DNA from 2 places in the Pseudoalteromonas sp. M8 genome. Region 1 is predicted to be linked to the other one. Evidence: predicted binding sites of a transcription regulator. Region 1 holds the regulator's gene; the other holds the start of a gene.
What was found. Region 1 encodes FliA, which starts transcription of late flagellar genes. Its sites were predicted from a motif close to CTAAAGNTNNNNNNNNNNNNGCCGATA; they were not measured.
Positions count from the first base shown of each region.

Region 1 (6,724 bases):
TGGTGCTCCACCAAATTTCCCAACCCCATGGAGTTCATCTAAGAGATTATCGAACTCGTCATCGGTGATATCGCCGTCATCTGCAGTTGACACCGTTTCAGGTTTAGCCGCTGGTGCGACAGCAGGCGCATTACCAGAGCCGTGTAACTCATCTAATAGATTTTCAAATTCTTCTTCTGTTATCTCATCAATGCTAGAGCCGCTATCATCGCCTGAATCTGCGTCCGCATCGAATAGAATATCATCCGCACTTAAATCTGGTACAACAGATTCAGGCTCTGAAACAGGTTCCTCAATCACTTCTCTGACTTCGTCTTCAGATGCTGGTTGGCTGAGTTTATGGAGGGTTTCAAGCAACACAGGATCGGCAGCTTCGGGTTCCTCTCGGTTTTGAATACAAGCGAACATTTCGTTGATCGTATCCAAAGATTGCAAAATAACATCCATTAATTCTGACGTTACTTTTCGCTGCCCTTGTCTTAGTACATCAAACACGTTCTCTGCACCGTGACAGGCATCAACCAGTTCGGTCATACCGAGGAAGCCTGCTCCACCTTTAACAGTATGGAAGCCACGGAAAATCGCATTGAGAAGTTCTTTATCTTCGGGATTATTTTCTAGTTCAACAAGCTGTTCAGATAACAGTTCTAATATTTCGCCTGCTTCAACAAGAAAGTCCTGCAAGATATCTTCATCGACTTCAAAGCTCATACACACTCTCCAACTAGAAGCCTAAACTAGATAGCAAGTCATCGACTTCGTCTTGACCAGAAACCACGTCATCTCGCGATTCAGCGTCAATAATTGGACCTTCAGGTCCAGACAATTCATCACTGATAGTCTCAGTTGTTTTTATTTCGTTTTCATTCGCATTTTCTGCAACAGCAGGCGCTTCATCCGAAGTACCAAACACAGTTAGAAGGTGAATGAGACTATCTTCTACTTCTCTCACAAGCTCAATGACTCGACGGATGACCTGCCCAGTCAAATCCTGATAGTCTTGCGCCATCAGCACATTAGTCATTAAGCCTTGTAATTCGTCTGTACGTGTCTTTGAAGTCTGCATAAAGCTGTCGAGATCATGACACAGAGATTTAAACTCACCGAGTTGAATATCTCTGCTCATCAACCGATCCCAAGTGGGCTTTATTTGTGCTAACTCATCCGCAAGATTCTGCGCAAGAGGTAAGCTTTCTTCGACCGCGTCCATCGTTTTATTAGCAGCGCTTTCTGTCATTTCCATAACATAATTAAGACGCTGCTTGGCGTCAGGTATAGCCTCTGTCGTGAGATCTGAGAGTCGAGTATCCAGCTCAAAGTTCTTCAAGGACTCGTGTAATTGGCGAGTTAGCTTTCCAACTTCTGCAAATAACTCCGATTGCTCTTTGTTAGCAGCTTCTAAAATCAGCTGGTCAGCTTTTTCTTGTTCACCTTGCTCTAGTAGCTCAACAAGTTGCTTGGCTTGTTCAAGTGTAATTTGCGGCGCAGCATTTACAGACATAGGCCATATCCCCTTGCTGTTTAGCCTAGTCGCTCAAATACTTTTTCAAGCTTAGTCTTGAGCGTACCTGCAGTAAACGGTTTAACAATATATCCGTTCACCCCAGCTTGCGCTGCTGCAACAATTTGTTCTTTTTTCGCTTCTGCGGTAACCATCAACACTGGAATGTGCTTAAGCTTTTCATCTGCGCGTATTGCACGAAGCAGATCAATACCTTGCATGCCCGGCATGTTCCAATCAGTTACTACAAAGTCAAACTCCTGATTTTGTAGCATCGGAAGTGCTGTACTACCATCATCAGCTTCTTGAACATTGGTAAAGCCTAAATCTCTTAATAGGTTTTTGATTATTCTTCTCATAGTAGAGAAATCATCAACCACGAGAATCTTCATGTTCTTATCCAAAACTTCCTCCAGTGAGGTTCGAACCCAACTATTTTATGTACTCTAATTTATCCAGTCATTGATTTTAGCTTTGAGCTTTATCATTGCCTGACCGTGAATTTGGCTTACTCGAGATTCACTGACATCAAGGATGGCACCAATCTCTTTTAAATTCATTTCGTCGTTATAGTAAAGTGACAACACCAGAGCATCCCTTTCGGGTAGTGCTTTGATAGCATTTACTAAAGACTCGTTAAAACGTTCATTTTTAACGTTATTAAACGGTTTGTCTAGCGCAAAATCGCTGTTTGCTGGGGTTATCACATCTTCATCAACCCCTAGATCCTCAATGCCGATGACTTTACTTGCATTTACATCATGTAAAATATGATGGTACTCATCTAAAGATATATCAAGTTTTTCAGCGATTTCAGTGTCTTTTGGTTCGCGGCCAAGGAGAGATTCGAGCTCAGATATCGCTTCGGCTACCATTCTGCTGTTTTTATGTACGGACCGAGGGGCCCAATCTCCGCGACGGATTTCATCTAGCATTGCACCTCGGATGCGTATCCCCGCAAAGGTCTCGAAACTAGCACCTTTAGTAGCATCGAAATTTTTAGATGCTTCAATCAATCCAATCATACCTGATTGAATTAGATCGTCGAGCTGCACACTTGCCGGAAGCCGAGCGATCAGGTGACATGCCACTTTTTTGACAAGTGGAGCATGCCTCTCGACCACTTTATGGATATGGTCAGAAGTTTGATATCCCGCAGCTCTGTTGACCGGAGAAGCCATAATCACCCGTTTACAAGTTGTTCAATGAAAAATTCTAGATGACCGGAAGGTTGATGAGGAATTGGCCATTTAACTGCCTTGGCAGCAAGTCCTTTAATTGCAACTGCTGCTGGAGAGCTCGGAAATAAATCCACGATTGCTCTTTGTCTACGAGAGGACTTACGCATGTTTTCGTCAAATGGTACTGTGGCCACTAATTCCAATGCTACATCAAGAAAACGGTCTGTAACTTTTGAAAGTTTAGCAAATAATTCTTGCCCTTCACGCATACTGCGGACCATATTGGCAACTATTTTAAAACGATAAACGCCATGCTCTCTGCTTAAAACTTTGATCAACGCATAAGCATCCGTAATAGAAGTCGGTTCATCACACACAACAACCATCACATCTTGTGCAGCTCGAGAGAAGCTCAGAACCATATCTGAGATACCAGCTGCGGTATCAACAATTAAAACATCAAATTGAGTGTTAAGCTCGCTAAATGCGCGAATAAGTCCAGCATGCTCTGCGGGAGTCAACTCCACCATGCTTTGAGAACCCGAAGTAGCTGGCACAATTTTGATACCAGCGGGACCTTCTACGAGAATCTCATCTAGTTCACATTCACCCGACAACACATGTGAAAGGTTCTTTTCTACTCGGAGCCCTAACATCACATCACAGTTTGCCAAGCCCAAGTCCGCATCTAAAACGAGAACTCGCTGTCCTTGTTGGCCCATAGCGATGGCAGTATTGAGCGAGACATTGGTTTTACCCACCCCACCTTTACCACCGGTCACGGCTATTACTTTTACACCCTGGTTGCTATTTTGACTCATTCTACGCAGGCCACTTGCTTGATCTAAAACTGTGTTAATCATACATTCCTACTGACTCTGACGCTACAGGTACACGTCGAGAGTGCTGTGCTTTTATTCTTTTTAAATACAATTGCTCAGCCTTTTTTACTAGCTTTTGAGCATTTGCTACGCGAATGTCTTCTGGCACTCGCTGACCGTTGGTAAGATACCCTATTGGCAAGCGATTTTGAATCGCTATGCTAATTATCTCACCCAAACTTAGACTTTCATCAAGTTTTGTGAAAATACAGCCACTTAAATTTACTTTTTTGAAGTGTCTTACTGTTTCTTGTAACACATTCATCTGTGCTGTCGCACTCAACACTAAATAGCTACGAATATCTACACTCGCGCTACGCATAAGTGTATTTAACTGTTCAGTTAAGCGCAAATCTCTTTGACTCATTCCCGCCGTATCTATTAATACTAGACGCTTATTGCGTAAATGATAAAGCACTTCTGCAAGTTCATTTGCATCTTTAACTTGTTTAACCGGACAACCGATGATTCTACCATAGGTAGCTAGTTGCTCGTAAGCGCCAATTCTATAGGTATCGGTGGTTATTAGCGCCACTTTATCTGCACCGTATTTTTGTGCGCCTAATGCCGCTAATTTTGCAACCGTTGTGGTTTTGCCAACACCTGTTGGACCAACCATTGCAAATACGCCACCTTGACGAAGAATATCATTGTTGGTGGTGTGCATTTGGTTAATTACCATATTCAACAGCGCGTCCCAAGCTTCTTTACGAGACACATCATCAGGGATAAAACATGCCATTTGCTCTGCAACGTCTTTGTCTATGCCCATTCCTTCCAGACGATCTACAAGGCACGCACGGGTTGGATCGCGACGAGCCATTTCTTGTTTCATTAGACCAGATACTTGATGTTCAAGTAATTGACGAATAGCGTTCATTTCTTCGCGCATTGCACTCATTTCGTCAGGCTTGGCATTTAACTCAGGTAAATCATCACCAAAACCGTTGTCTAATTCATCAGACTCGCTCCACTGCTGTGGTTGCTCAAATCCATCATCATCAAAGTCAAAAGATTGGCGACGAGCTTGCTGTGGCTTCGCTTGGTACGCCGGCGCAGCAGTTTGTGTTTTACGTTGGCTGCTTAACATTTGCTCTGTATCAATCCCCGACTGGGAGAACATAGAAGCAAGTTCTGGTGAGCGAGGACGCGGCGCTTGACGCTCTAGCAATGCCGCTAAGCTATCGGCAACTTGCGCTTGTTTTGCTGGCTGTGCTTGGCGAGGCTCTGGACGGACAAAGCGGGTCGGAGCCTCGTTTGAGGCAGTCGCACGGGCAGCTGGAGCTTGCTTAACAGGTGCAGCAGCACGGTCATTATCAACTGCTGCGACGATTTCAACACCATCTGCTAACTTTTTGTTAGACATGATGACAGCATCAGCACCAAGCTCTTCTTTTACTTCATTTAAAGCCGTACGCATATCTTTTGCGAAGAAACGTTTAATTTTCATGTTACAGCCCCTTTATCCTCTATTGTCCAACCGAGCTCACTATCTTAATTTGTCTTTCTTCCGGCACTTCTTGATATGACATCACTCGAAGACCTGGAATTGTATGTTTAACAAATCGAGACAGTACACTTCTTAACATACCTGAGGTTAATAAGATGGACGGCTCCCCTAGCATTTCTTGGTTGTGATGTGCTTCTCTTAATGATTCTTGAAGCCTCTCAGCCAAGCCAGGTTCAATACCTGCCCCCTCATCACCTGCGTTCTGAAGTGACTGATGCAACATCTGTTCCAACTCAGGTGCCAATGTTATGACAGGAATTTCTTCTTCGCTTCCAACGGCATCTTGAACAATCAATCTGCGTAATGAAATTCTTACCGCAGCCGTTAATACATCAGGGTCTTGGCTACGTGGTCCGTACTCAACTAAGGTTTGTACAATCGAGCGCATATCTCGAATTGCAACGCCTTCATTAAGCAGATTTTGTAGTACTTTTACTACGGTAGTGAGTGGTAAAATATCAGGCACTAAGCCTTCAACTAATCTAGGGTGACTTTTCGCAAGCATGTCTAATAGATTTTGAACTTCTTCATGACCAAGCAATAGTGACGCATTATTCGTCAATAATTGACTAATGTGTGTTGCCACCACAGTTGCAGCATCTACTACTGTATAGCCAAGTGAATGCGCTTCATCTTTTTGATCTGGTTTAATCCATACTGCATCTAAGCCAAATGCAGGGTCTTTAGTCTCTATGCCTTTAATCGGCCCAAACACCTGCCCTGGGTTAATTGCGAGCTCATCGCCATGCTTCAACTCACCGGTTCCTGAGCCAACTCCCATTAAAGTAATATTGTATGCATTTGGATCTAATTCTAGGTTATCGCGAATATGTACCGGCGGTACTAAAAAGCCCAGTTCCTGAGATAGCTTTTTACGCACCCCTTTAATACGACTGAGAAGCTCCCCGCCTTGGGCTTGGTCAACTAGAGGGATTAGGCGATAACCTACCTCTAAACCAATCACATCAACAGGTTGTACATCATCCCAACCAAGCTCTTTTTGATCTTGTTGATGGCCTCCTTTCGCAGCAGGTCCTTTGGCAGCTTGTTCCGCCTTTTCGATTTCCGCCTTTTTCTTTTGCTGACTTGTGTAATAGGCTATATAGCCAAGTAATACACCTAACCCTAAGAAGGCAACATGTGGCATGCCAGGAACGAGTCCCATGGTGATCAAAATACCTGAAGCAATAGCCAGCGATTTTTCATTACCCAGTTGGTTTTTAAACTGATCGCCCATGTTGTGCGATTCATTTTGACGCGTTACGACAATTGCAGTACCAATTGAGAGTAAAAGAGAAGGAATTTGCGCGACCAGACCGTCACCAATCGTCAGCATGGTATAAACTTCCATCGCGTGACCAAAGCTTAAATCATGCTGGATCATCCCAACGAAAAGGCCACCTATTATATTAATAGCAAGGATCACGATACCTGCGATAGCATCACCTTTAACAAATTTACTTGCACCGTCCATTGAACCGTAAAAATCGGCTTCTCGAGTCACTTCTTCACGACGGGATCTAGCGTCATCTGCAGAGATAAAACCGGCATTTAAATCCGCATCAATGGCCATTTGCTTACCCGGCATAGCATCGAGGGTGAAACGCGCAGACACCTCAGAAATACGACCTGCACCTTTGGTAATTACAAC
Region 1 is NZ_CP047240.1:1,605,529-1,612,252, reverse strand. It holds gene GSF13_RS11905 (chemotaxis protein CheA) at 1-711, opposite strand, end outside; gene GSF13_RS11900 (protein phosphatase CheZ) at 725-1,501, opposite strand; gene cheY (chemotaxis response regulator CheY) at 1,522-1,905, opposite strand; gene GSF13_RS11890 (RNA polymerase sigma factor FliA) at 1,948-2,682, opposite strand; gene GSF13_RS11885 (MinD/ParA family protein) at 2,685-3,545, opposite strand; gene flhF (flagellar biosynthesis protein FlhF) at 3,538-5,013, opposite strand; gene flhA (flagellar biosynthesis protein FlhA) at 5,033-6,724, opposite strand, start outside.

Region 2 (6,724 bases), 1.7 Mb from region 1:
GGTGCACAACTTCAAAGCAAACTGATTAGTGTATTGGGTGACGGGATCACTCCCCAACTCGGTTCAGTACTACTTGCTGTTATCATTGCAACCATAGTGACATTAGGCACAAGTACCGTCGATAAGCTTAACCAATTACTATTTACCATTAAAGTTATCGTGCTCGCGAGTTTATTTTTTATCCTGACTCCCTATGTTCATGGCCAACATCTTATCGATATGCCTGTGGAGCAAGGGCTTGTAATTGCGGCAATTCCTGTAATTTTCACTTCATTTGGGTTTCATGGTTCAATCCCCTCAATCGTCAAGTACGTTGGTGTAGATATTCGTCAATTACGTAAAGTGATGATGTTTGGTGCCTCCCTCCCCCTTATCATTTATGTGTTTTGGCAATTACTAAGCCAAGGTGTTATGGGGCAAGAGAGCTTAATGGCAAGTGAGGGACTGCCGGGTTTTGTAACCAGTATTTCTTCTATCGCACACAACGACAACGTACAATTATTTGTAACTGTGTTTGCAGATCTTGCTCTCGCGACTTCATTCTTAGGCGTGAGTCTCGGCTTATTCGACTTTTTTGCAGATGCCTTTAAGAAGCAAGATACTAAGAAAGACCGCATCAAGACGGCATTCATTACCTTCTTACCACCGCTTGGCTTTGCCCTCTTTTATCCAAAGGGCTTTATTATGGCACTGGGATATGCAGCGATTGCGCTCGTGGTGTTAGCGGTATTTCTACCAGTTGCTATGGTATGGAAACAGAGAAAAACCAGAGGTAATGATGGATATCAGGTTAAAGGAGGTACGCTTGGACTAGGACTTGCCGCTGTTTTCGGTGTGATGATCATCACCTCTCAGCTAATGCAAATGGCTGGCCTTATTCCTAGTTTGGGGTGAGTATTTTTCAATAGCTGGCCGAACACTATCGGCTAGCTCCTGCTTTTTCCATATCATCGCTAATGTAATGAAGCTTCCAAAACATAATTATTGGAGCAAAAGCCAAACACAAAGTCACCACATTGGTGATGGGTATGATAGTTGCGTATAAATAAGTCGAATAACTCAAATCCATTAAATGGTAATCAGTTAATCTAAACAGTTGTAAAATAGGCGCGGGTAAAACAACGAGCTGGGCTAATATACTCTGCCACATATACATTTTATCTTTTACAGCCCAATACGCAACAATCCCCATAAATAGGATGTCATTCAAGGCCCAGTATACGTAACGGATGACTTGGTGCTCATCAATAGAGCGAACAAAGTCGCTCGAGAACGTACCCACAATATAAAAAATCGCAACAAGTAGTGAATATCTAAGCGCCTTTTTATCTTTTAACACAAAGCAAAGAAAAACAGAAAGCAAAGCAATCCACACACTGTTATGTGCAAAAAATATACGAATAGGTTCCCAAGCTTCTAACATAGCTAAACGCTACTCTGGCTTCTTTTCTACAGAACCATCATCGGCGTCACCACCATCGCCGTTACCACCTGGCAATCTATAATTTTGGGGCTTTTTTATTGAAATCATTCTATTTCTCCTTTAAGTAGAACCAAACGGAACAATAGCGAATTCCCTGTAATTTGGCAACAAACTGTAACTAATTTTTCCTAACTTCAATAGGGTCTGATTCTTTCGCTTTACCCTGTAAAATCGAGATTTCGACACGCCGGTTTCGGCGCCTATCTGCATCGCTGTCATTAGGTACTAAAGGTCTAGTGTCTGCATGACCAACTACAACCATTCTGTTCTTATCAAAGCCACGGACACGCTCCATTACAGTCGCAACGGCTACCGCTCTAGTTGCCGATAAATCCCAGTTATTCGAATAAAGTTCGTTAGTCACTCTAAAGTCATCAGTGTGACCCGACACTGTAATTTCACCAGGTACATCTTTGAGCAGCTCTGCAATTTCGGCAATCACAGGTTCAAATTTAGGTTGTAGAAACGCACTTCCCGCAGGAAAAGAACCATTTTCTTGGATGCGAATAATAATTTGCTGCCCTAATGACTCGAGTTCAATTGCACCATCCATAATTTGCTTTTCTAGCTGCTGTGCAATCTTTTTAACGAGCTCGTTTACTTGCTCTTGGTCCGCAGAAGCAACTGCTTGGGTTGACGCCATTTCCTGTGCAGTACTGGCAGACTCACCACCACGCTTATTGCCTCGTTGCTCCTGTCTGCCACCCGCCGAAGCCTCGTCACCAGCTTGGAACTCTAGCATTTGCTGCGTCATTTCTACGGTTTGCTGTTGAATCGTTTCAATCGGTGTTGGTTCTGGCTTTCCTGGAGTAAATTCCATCGCAATCACGCTGGTACCTTTAGGAATATCTTTTACTTCAATTTTATTTTGCACACCAAAAGCAAACTTCATCGATCCTGCAATTTGCTTAAACTTCAGTACATCCATTTCGGAGAATGCCAATAGCAGTACGAAGAAGCACATTAACAACGACATGAGATCAGCAAACGTTCCCATCCAGGCAGGAAGACCTGGGGGGGGACATTTACATTCTTTCTCATCTGACATGATTATTCCTCAGCCTCAGCGCCACGTTTAGATTCTGGCAGATAGTTTTTCAAGATACCTTCAATGACTTTTGGATTTTGGCCATCTTGAATGCCTAAGATTGCATCTAAGATAAGGCGCTGGTTTCGCTCTTCTTCATCTTTACGAAGTTCAAGCTTAACCTGAATTGGGATCGCAACCACGTTAGCCAAAAACGCACCGTATAAAGTTGTCAAAAGTGCAACAGCCATAGCAGGTCCAATTGCTTTTGGATCGTCCATGTTAGATAACATCGCTACTAGGCCGATGAGCGTTCCAATCATCCCCATAGCAGGAGCGATATCGGCGAGGGACTTAAATAAGCCAGCGCCTAACTCGTGTCTTGAGGACGTTAGGGCAATATCTTTTTGCAATGTGGCACGCACAACATCAGCATCATGCCCATCGACTAACATATCGACACCTTTACGCATAAACTGGTTGGGGATTTCGGCTTCTTCTAACGCTAAAAAACCACCTTTGCGAGCTGAATCAGCAAGCTCAACGGCTTTTTCAATCAGCTCTTCCGGAGTTTCAATCTTGAACATGAAGGCCTTCCCGGCCACTTTTCCAATTCCGAAAAACTGTCCAAGCGTAAAGTTAGACAATACGATAAAAATTGAACCACCAAATACGATAACGACGGAAGGCGTGTTATAGAACATAGCGATCTGGCCATCACTACTTAGTACCATGGACATTACAATTAAACCTATGGCACCCAGGATCCCTATTACCGTTGCTAAATCCACATGTCCTCCGGGGAAGTTATTTGTGATAAATCACGCAGTTATTGTTGTTTGAGTTATCGGCAAGTTTTTCTACAACTTAACACTATTATATTAAAAAGTGTTTAAAATGCGAGTTTATAGCAGATCTTGTAATGCTGATACTCGGTCAGATCAAAAAGTCACTGGTTTTTTTGACCTTGGCGCACAATCACCCTAAAATTGCCACACTTTTACTTTACGGGTCAGCGTGACATATGGCAGTAAAAAAACCAGACAACTTGAGCTTTGAAGAAGCCATGCAAGAACTGGAGCAAATCGTTGCAGACATGGAAAACGGTAGCTTACCTTTAGATCAAGCACTTAAACAGTTTGAACGCGGGATAAAACTCGCAAAAGCTTCAAATCAGAAACTTCAGCAAGCTGAACAACAAGTCGCTATTTTAATGGGCGAGGATGAACAAGCACAATTACAGCCATTTGATAACGAAGCCTAATGTCGAAAAAATTACAAGAAAAGCTCCAGTTTGCTAAAACTCGTGTAGAAAACACCATTTTACACTATTTTGATAGTGTGCTTGAAACTGAAGAGAATATAAAAGCGGCTACACGCTATAGTATAGAAAACGGCGGCAAGCGCTTGCGACCGTTTTTAGTGTATTGTACTGGTGAATTATTTGGTGCTGCTCCAGAAGATTTAGACAAAGCTGCAGCCGCAATAGAGTGTGTGCATAGCTACTCTTTGGTGCACGACGATTTACCTGCTATGGATGATGATGATCTCAGACGCGGCCGTCCAACTTGCCACATCCAATTCGATGAGGCGACCGCGATTTTAGCTGGTGACGCTCTGCAAACGCTGGCATTTGAACTGCTAAGTGAACATTCATTCGCGGTAAGCCACCATGCCCAAATAAAAATGATTTCAGTGCTAGCCAAGGCATCGGGTCTACAAGGTATGATAGGCGGTCAAGCACTCGATATAGCAGCAACCAATCGTTTAATTACGATAGATGAGCTCGAACGTATTCATAAGCTAAAAACAGGTGCACTACTAAGCTGTGCAGTAGAACTTGGGATCTTATGTAGCGATCCGGAACGTGTTTCAGAGCAAGCACGTGATGCGATACGTACTTATGGACGTGCAATTGGCCTTGCATTTCAAGTCAGAGATGACATTCTTGATGTAGAAGGTGACACATTTGTGCTTGGTAAACCTCAAGGCTCTGATTTAGAACATAATAAATCTACCTATCCAGCATTATTGGGGTTAGAACAAGCAAAAGAAAAAGCTGAACATTTGATAGATGAAGCTTTAGAAGCGCTTACACGTATCAACGGTAATACAGAAATACTTGCAGATTTAGCAAAATACATCATAGATCGAGAATATTAAGCTGACGTATAAAATAGCTACGCCAAGCTAAGAAAATATTCACAAGAACTTTGTAAACGCTGGCTAACATAATATTATGACAAGTTAGTGAAGAATTTTAATAATTATGAAGTGGACCACGTGAGTAATTGCGCTGAGATTCACTTAGGACTCTGATAAATACCATGAAACTTGATAGTAGCAAGTATCCCTTACTCGCGTTAATTGACGAGCCAAGTCAACTCCGTCAATTACCCCAGCACAAGTTAACCGCCTTTAGTGATGAGCTTCGCGAGTATTTGCTGAACTCAGTCTCTCAAAGCAGCGGTCACTTTGCATCTGGTTTAGGCACTGTAGAGCTTACTGTAGCTTTACACTATGTGTATAACACACCAAGCGATAGGCTCGTTTGGGATGTAGGTCATCAAGCCTATCCGCACAAACTACTTACAGGTAGAAGAGATAGGATGCATACGATCCGCCAGAAAGATGGCCTGCACCCTTTCCCTTATAGAGAAGAAAGCGAATACGATACGTTTAGTGTTGGCCACTCAAGCACTTCTATATCAGCGGCACTTGGTATGGCTATCGCAGCTGAAAAAGAAGGGATTGGACGTAAGACCGTCGCCGTTATTGGTGATGGTGCAATGACCGCGGGCATGGCGTTTGAAGCCATGAATCACGCAGGCGACATCAATCCAGATATGTTAGTGATCCTAAACGACAACGAAATGTCTATCTCTGAAAACGTTGGCGCACTCACCAATCATTTCGCGAAGATCCTCTCTGGTAGCTTTTACACCAATATTCGAGAAGGCAGCAAAAAACTGCTGTCTGGTGTGCCGCCGGTAAAAGAGCTTGCAGGCCGTATGGAAGAGCATTTAAAGGGGATGATAATCCCTGGTACTTTCTTTGAAGAGCTAGGCTTTAACTATATTGGCCCAATTGACGGACATAACGTAGATACTTTGGTAGATACGCTGCGTAATATGCGTAACCTAAAAGGCCCTCAACTATTACACGTTAAAACCCAAAAAGGGAAAGGTTATAAACCTGCAGAAGCAGATCCTATTGGTTATCATGCCGTGCCTAAGTTCGATCCAAGCGTCCATAGCTTACCCAAATCAAAACCTAGTGCACCAACCTTTTCAAAGGTGTTTGGAGATTGGCTTTGCGATATGGCTGCACAAGATAATAAGCTCATGGCAATCACACCAGCAATGCGTGAAGGCTCGGGCATGGTACGCTTTTCTAAAGAGTACCCTGCTCAATATTTTGATGTTGCCATTGCTGAGCAACATGCTGTGACACTGGCAGCGGGTTTTGCTTGTGAAGACCTCAACCCAGTGGTTGCAATCTATTCTAGCTTCTTGCAACGCGCATACGACCAACTCATTCATGATGTCGCACTACAAAATCTGCCAGTGTTGTTCGCTATTGACCGTGCCGGTGTCGTTGGTGCGGATGGTGAGACGCACCAAGGCGCATACGACTTAAGTTTCTTGCGCTGTATCCCGAATATGGTGATCATGGCACCAAGCGACCTTAATGAGTGCCGCCAAATGCTCTACACAGGTCATCGCCTAGATAGGCCAGCAGCAGTGAGATACCCCAGAGGTAGTGCGGGAAGCGCCGAGATTGATACGGAAATGACCGCAATAGAAGTTGGTAAGGGCAAGGTAGTAAGAGAAGGTGAAAAGCTGGCTATTTTAAGCTTTGGTACATTGCTTGAAAACGCTCAAGCCGTAGCCGAAGAGCTAAATGCCACACTTGTAGATATGCGTTTTGTCAAACCCTTAGACTGCGCCCTTATCGAAGAGTTGGTTGTAACTCACGAGCGCTTCGTCACACTTGAAGATAATGCTATTGCCGGTGGCGCAGGCTCCGCAGTAAGCGAGTATTTAATTGCTCAAGGCCATCAAAAACCAATTAAACTTCTTGGTCTACCTGACGAGTTTATTAAGCATGGTTCACAAACTGAGATCCATGCCGAGCTGGGCTTAAACAGCGAAGGCATCAGTCAACAAATTAAGGCTTGGCTTGCGTGAGTCTGCATTCAACCTAAAAAAGGC
Region 2 is NZ_CP047240.1:3,280,714-3,287,437, forward strand. It holds gene GSF13_RS19615 (aromatic amino acid transport family protein) at 1-894, shown strand, start outside; gene GSF13_RS19620 (hypothetical protein) at 920-1,423, opposite strand; gene GSF13_RS19625 (flagellar motor protein MotB) at 1,602-2,531, opposite strand; gene pomA (flagellar motor protein PomA) at 2,534-3,301, opposite strand; gene xseB (exodeoxyribonuclease VII small subunit) at 3,535-3,774, shown strand; gene ispA ((2E,6E)-farnesyl diphosphate synthase) at 3,774-4,673, shown strand; gene dxs (1-deoxy-D-xylulose-5-phosphate synthase) at 4,838-6,700, shown strand.
Region 2: a site for FliA is predicted at 3,356-3,382, ahead of pomA (flagellar motor protein PomA). Genes of this name have one in related genera too.